Regions from separate parts of the Oceanobacillus sp. B139/18 genome, predicted to be linked through region 2. Evidence: a T-box and tRNA genes for the amino acid it is inferred to sense, from the RefSeq annotation. Region 2 holds a T-box; the other holds one or more tRNA genes.
The links. A T-box is a leader RNA that pairs with one kind of tRNA and senses whether it is charged. The one in region 2 lies ahead of argS (arginine--tRNA ligase), so its partner is inferred to be a tRNA-Arg.
Positions count from the first base shown of each region.

Region 1: it has a tRNA-Arg gene. The T-box ahead of argS (arginine--tRNA ligase) is inferred to sense a tRNA for this amino acid. The anticodon was not compared.

Region 1 covers NZ_JBVFXI010000007.1:68,096-71,518, reverse strand. Annotated here, with positions in the region: gene ACZSMY_RS18420 (GTP pyrophosphokinase) at 1-46, opposite strand, end outside; T-box leader at 195-401, shown strand; gene proC (pyrroline-5-carboxylate reductase) at 491-1,309, shown strand; gene ACZSMY_RS18410 (TIGR04104 family putative zinc finger protein) at 1,350-1,637, shown strand; tRNA gene ACZSMY_RS18405 (tRNA-Arg) at 1,757-1,829, shown strand; gene pflA (pyruvate formate-lyase-activating protein) at 2,162-2,902, opposite strand; gene pflB (formate C-acetyltransferase) at 3,001-3,423, opposite strand, start outside.
Region 2 covers NZ_JBVFXI010000003.1:236,458-239,880, reverse strand. Annotated here, with positions in the region: gene argS (arginine--tRNA ligase) at 1-1,513, opposite strand, end outside; T-box leader at 1,626-1,876, opposite strand; gene hprK (HPr(Ser) kinase/phosphatase) at 2,050-2,988, shown strand; gene lgt (prolipoprotein diacylglyceryl transferase) at 3,002-3,423, shown strand, end outside.

The sequences.
Region 1 (3,423 bases), on a different contig from region 2:
CTTTTCGTACAGCGGTTAACTGGTGTATCTGTTTTGATTCATCCATTGATAAAATTCCTTTCTGGCTTACATTCATGTACAATATAAGTATAGCAAAATTTGTTTTGAATAGCAGATAAAAAGACGCTGCAATCCATTCTGATGGGTGCAGTCTTGACAAAAGTATGGCAAGGCCTTATAGTACAATTCAATAAAGAAATACGGTGAACGGGCCAGTAATCGATGTGTATTTACCAAAGAGAGGAAATCCGGCGGCTGTAAGATTTCTGTAAATGCCTTGATGAACCTATCCGGGAGTAGGTTAGTGTATGCTGACTGCAGTAAACTGCATTATCAATGTGAGTGGATAACTTTTATCAACAAAGGTGGTACCGCGGAATAATACTGATTTCGTCCTTTACAAGGGATGTATAATCAGTTTTTTTATTGCTCTGAGGTATCGGTGAAATAAAATATTAAAGGAAAGAAGAAACACACAGGAGGAAACTACATGGAAAAAACAATTGCATTTTTTGGAGCAGGAAATTTAGCAGAGGCGATTATTGCAGGCATTACAAGGACTAATGTTGTTACAAAAGAACAGGTGCTGGTGACGAATCGCAGTGATAAAGCAAGGTTAGATCTGATTGCTGAAAAGTATGGAGTGACTTGCGACCTGGATAAAGAAGAAATGATCAAGAAAGCAGATATTATTATTTTAGCGATGAAGCCTAAGGATGCGAAGGATTATTTAGACTGGCTAAAAAATTATATAAAACCGCATCACATGGTTATTTCGGTGATTGCAGGGTTATCTATCGAACAGATGGAAAAAACGCTGGGAGAAGGTATTCCTGTTATTCGAACCATGCCGAATACGTCTGCATTGATCGGCCAATCAGCTACTGCTATTTCAAAGGGAACCAATGTCGAACTCGGTCAGCTTTACTTTGCTGAGGAACTATTCCAGACAGTGGGTACAACAAAAATTGTCGATGAGGAGCAGATGCATACGATTACGGCGATTGCAGGAAGCGGACCGGCATTTTTCTATTACATGGTGGAAGCAATGGAAAAAGCAGCAATTGAAGCAGGATTGGACCGGGATACGGCATTAGAGCTGCTGACCCAGACGGTGATCGGCGCAGGAAAAATGCTGGAGACATCTGGCGCAGACCCGGAACAGCTCCGTGTTAATATTACCAGCCCGGCAGGAACCACAGAGGCTGGTTTAAACCAGTTAATGGCGAATGAATTTGATAAGATAATTAAAGCATGTGTAGATGGCGCACGAAATCGGTCTATCGAGATTACGAATGCTCAGAACTAATTTTTTACACGTACTTTAAAAAAGAGAAGAGGGAAAGCAGATGCATACACCGGATTGCAGTTATTGCGGGAAAAAATGGAGTTATGGACAGACCTTTAAGCAGGTATTTAAGATTAAAATGATTTGTCCGCACTGCGGCAAAGAAAATTATTATAATGCAAGTAAAAAAGGCGGCTGGCTCCCTTTATTAGCCATACCTATTCTGTTAGGGCTGGCCTTTCTGCTAAGGCTGTCTTCTGTAGAAATTATTCTCATGGGCTGTTTGCTGATGATTCTTCACGTCCTGTCGATTCCTTATCGGACGAGATTGCAGAGAGCCGGCAAATAAATGAAACATGATGCTTTCCAAAATAGATAAGGTTTAGTATAATACGATTGTTCGTTTATTTTTCAATGGACGGATAATGAAGCATAATTGAGCGGTTTCCACTGCTGATTATGTGCAAAGCCCCCGTAGCTCAGGGGATAGAGCATTGGTTTCCTAAACCATGTGCCGCAGGTTCGAATCCTGCCGGGGGCGTAAAAAAGTCTTGTTATACAGAGATTTGTGTCTTTCAGTTATATTATCGGAGGCCACGGTTTATACTTGAAAATTACATAAACCGACAGACGTCATTTTTCGTTTTCTTGTTTGTTTTATGACAAGATTTCTGAAAGGTGGCTTTTTTTTATATAGAGAAGACAATTATTGTTCTGCTTATTTTTCGTGAAAAAGCAAAATGAGAAACACCATTGATGTTTTTTGTTTTATAGACGGTAATAATGAATAGAGCCGCTCCTAAAAAGAAGCGGCTCCATTCTTCTCATCTATATAAAGGGCAGGATACAGCAATGGATTCCGATTCCCTATCGCTATATCACTTTCACCCGATTCAAAATATCTTCGGCGTTTTTCACCCGTTCCTCTGTCGGTGGCTCTACACCTTCCAGCGGATAGTCCAAACCAAGATTTTCCCATTTATAGACACCTAATTTATGATACGGCAGCACTTCTATTTTTTCGACATTATTTAATGTCGCAATAAAATCGGAGAGCTGCTGTAAATGTGCATCGTTATCGCTGCCACCGGGAACAAGTACATGACGGACCCAGACAGGCACTTTCTTCTCGTCTAAATAGCGGGCCATGTCGAGAATATGTTCATTGGACAGACCAGTGAGCTCTTTATGCGCTGCAGCGTTGATATGCTTTAAATCAAGTAAAACCAAATCAGTTAATTCCAGTACTTTATCTAAATTTTTTATAAAGTGAGGGGAGCGGTTAAAGCATCCGGCAGAAGTATCAATGGTTGTGTGTACTCCTAATTTTTTCAGTTCGGTGAACAATTCGAGTAAAAATTCAACCTGAAGTAAAGGCTCTCCGCCGCTGACAGTCACTCCTCCATTGGTAGATTGGAAGAATGGGAGATAGCCCTTAATATCCTTCACCAGCTCTTGTACAGACATTTTCTTTCCTGCTCCCATGTTCCATGTATCCGGATTATGACAAAATTGACAGCGTAATAAACAGCCTTGAGTAAAGATAACATAGCGTAATCCAGGCCCGTCTACGGTTCCACACGTTTCGATTGAATGAATTCTTCCTTCTTTCATGATACTTTTCCCCCTCACTTCATATGCTGAAAATAATTCAGCATCAAGCGCTCAAGTTATTTAATGAGCGCTTGATATTGACTTCTTACAGAATGGCCTTACAAGCTTTCATGGAAGGTCCGGTTAATGACATCGATTTGCTGTTCTCTTGTCAGCTTAATAAAGTTTACTGCATATCCAGAGACGCGGATGGTAAGCTGCGGGTATTCTTCCGGATGCTCCATCGCATCTAATAAAGTTTCCCGATCAAAGACATTGATGTTTAGATGATGTCCTTTTTTTGCTGCATAGCCATCGAGGATACCGGCTAAGTTTGTTTTTCTTGTTTCTTCATCTTTACCTAACGCTTTTGGCACGATGGAGAAGGTGTTAGAGATACCATCCAGTGCGTATTTATATGGCAATTTTGCAACGGAGCTTAAAGAAGCTAATGAGCCATTTTTATCACGTCCGTGTAATGGGTTTGCTCCTGGAGCAAAAGGTTCTCCTGCTTTTCGTCCATCTGGTGTATTTCCCGTTTT
Region 2 (3,423 bases):
CTGATGGTTCAGCCTGCTGAAAACTTTTTTCGATTACATCTGGAAAATTCATCAATGTTTTGATGATAGTCCAGCTGTGCAAATCGGTTAGTCCAGTATCAGGAAAATAAATTCCAGAAGGAGCTTTCCGAAGTATCGAGCAGGCGCGGGCATGAGTATATTGCACATAAAGCCCGGTAGAACCTTCAAATTTCAACATCGCTTCTAAGTTGAATTCAATATTGTTTTGTCGTTCATTCTTTAAGTCATGAAAAATAATGGCGCCGACACCAACCACTTTTGCTACGTCTTCTTTATTTTCTAATGTTGAGTTTTTAGCTTTAATATTTTGGTGAGCCAGATCAATAGCTTCTTTGATGACATCTTCTAATAGCACAACCTTCCCTTTACGAGTCGACATTTTCTTGCCATCTTTTAATATAAAGCCAAATGGTACATGCTCTAATTCATTTGCCCAGTTATATCCCATTTTCTGTAGTACGAGGAATAGCTGCTGAAAATGAAGGCGCTGTTCTTGCCCTACGATATAAAAGGACTTTTCAACATGATAGGTCTTTCTTCGATAAATAGCTGCAGTTAGATCTCTCGTTGCGTAAAGGGTAGCACCATCTTTCTTTTTGATTAAGCAAGGCGGCATCTGTTCATCTGTTAAGTCAACCACTTCTGCTCCGTCAGAGAAAGACAGAAGATCTTTCGCTTTCAACTTTTGGACAACTGTATTCATTTTATCATTATAGAAAGCTTCCCCATCATAGGAGTCAAATTCGATATCCAGCAGCTTATAAATTTTCTCAAATTCTTTTAGTGATTCTTCTCTAAACCATTTCCACAACCGAGTTGCTTCTTTGTTTCCAGATTCTAATTGTATAAACCAAAAGCGTGCTTTATCCTCTAAGTGAGGATGTTTTTCTGCCTCTTCATGAAACTTCACATATAGATGAAACAGTTCTTTGATTGGATTCTTCTGTACTTTTTCTTCTGCGCCCCAAAGCTTATATGCGGTAATCATCTTGCCGAATTGAGTTCCCCAATCGCCAAGATGATTGATACGAATTGCCTTATAACCGCATTTTTCTGATATATTAGCAAGGGCATTGCCAATAACAGTAGAGCGTAAATGTCCCATGGAAAAAGGCTTCGCAATATTGGGAGATGAGAAATCGAGCGTGATTGTTTTTTTCTTGTACTGGGAAAAAGAACCGAAATTTTCTTGTTCCTTGATAATATGTTGGATTACTTCTTTACTGATCGTCTCCTTGTTTAAAAATCCATTTAAATACGGGCCTTCAGCAATCGTCTGTTCTAAAAAGGGTGCAGCAATATTCTCGGATAACTCTTTTGCTATTTGCTGTGGTGCTTTTTTCAATTTTTTTGCAAGTGTAAAGCAAGGAAATGCTAAATCTCCGTGTGCATTATATTTTGGTTTTTCCAGCAATGAAATGATTTCATTTATATCGGATACTCCTTCTAAATGGGAAGCTATTACATCTCCAAATTGCTGGTGATAATTCATGTTATCAATCCTCCTAGTATAATGGAATACAATTTTATAAAACAAACCTTCATTCAGCGGGAGTTTTTCGTACGATTTTCCGCAATAAATAAAAAACGTCTCCATGATATAACATAGAGACGAGTTTATCCGCGGTGCCACCCTAATTGTTCTTATTTTATGTGTGGCTTTATCCTTTAGGAAAGGAGTGAAATAAGAACCATCTTATCGTATCTTTAACGGAATCACCCGGCGTATCCTACTGATTGTTCAGACAGCTCCTCCGAAGTGCGCTTCATTATATTCTGTATCACCGGGCTTACACCGTCCCCTCGGTTCGCTATCATACAAAAATATAATTACTCTCTTCATCAACGGTTTCATATTAATGGAATAGTATACAGTATTTTTTCAAAATAACAAGTATTTTCTGCTGTTAAAGCTTATCCTATACAACAAAAATAATTTAATCACACCAAAACTTCTCCCCTACGTTTTTTAAATGGATTATGCTAAAATGTATATCAGTTAGCTTTGTTGAAGAGAGGAGCTTCAAAATGGTATCAACCGTCTGTACAAAAGATTTATTGGACAGGTTTCATTTGCAATTGGTAGCAGGAGAAGAAGGGGTTCACCGTGAGATTATCACAAGTGATATTTCACGTCCAGGATTAGAAATGACTGGCTTTTTTGATTATTATCCCAGAGAACGCCTGCAATTGATCGGAAAGACAGAATTAGCTTATTTTCTGGGTTTGAATGCAGCGGAGAGAAAGCAGCGTGCTGAAAATCTATGTACGGATGTAACCCCGGGGATCATCATTTCCCGCGGGATGGATGTACCGGAAGAATTTTTTGAAGCATCGAAGCACTCTGGCGTTCCTATCATACAATCACCGCGGACAACCACGCGTGTATTGAGCCGTTTAACCAATTACTTAGAATCAAAATTTGCGCCTTTTACTGCGGTACATGGTGTGTTAATCGATATTTATGGTGTCGGCGTCTTGATAATCGGCCAAAGCGGTGTCGGTAAAAGTGAGACAGCGCTTGAATTAGTAAAGCGGGGGCATCGTCTTGTAGCAGATGATAATGTGGAAATCCGGCAGGAGGATTATGAGAGTCTGATTGGCAATGCGCCGGCTCTGATTGAGCATTTACTGGAGATTCGGGGACTTGGGATTATCAATGTTATGACATTATTTGGAGCCAGCTCCATCCGCAGCCAAAAGCGGATCTCGATGGTGATTCAATTGGAAATCTGGGATGAAAAGAAGCAGTACGACCGTTTAGGCTTAGATGAAGATACCATGAAGATCATGGATGTTCATTTGCCAAAAGCAACGATACCGGTCAGACCAGGAAGAAACCTTGCTGTTATTATCGAAGTAGCTGCCATGAATTTCCGTCTGAAGCGGATGGGCGTGAATACAGCAGAGGAATTTTCGGATCGGTTAACTAAAATGATTGAACAAGGTGATTTGGAATCACAATAGGAGGATGATATAGATGACTGGGACAGACGCTCCTATTGATCGCGTGTTTTTAGAACTGGGGCCATTAACCATTTATTGGTATGGTATTATTATCGCCGTTGGGGCCGTATTAGCCGTTTATTTAGCAACGAGGGAAGCAGAAAGAGTCGGCCTTGGCAAAGAAACCATTATGGATTTCATTATTTTTGCTGTGCCGATTGCGATTATTTCAGCGAGAATCTATTATGTCATTTTTGAATTTGAACAATATGCGAATGGTCCGCTTTGGAAGATGATTGCCGTCTGGGAGGGCGGTATCGCTATCCATGGAGCTATTATCGGCGGGGTTCTCACAGCTATCGTGTTCACAAAAGTAAAGAAAATTTCTTTCTGGCGTCTTGCTGATGTGATTGCACCAAGTTTAATCTTAGGTCAGGCAATTGGACGCTGGGGGAA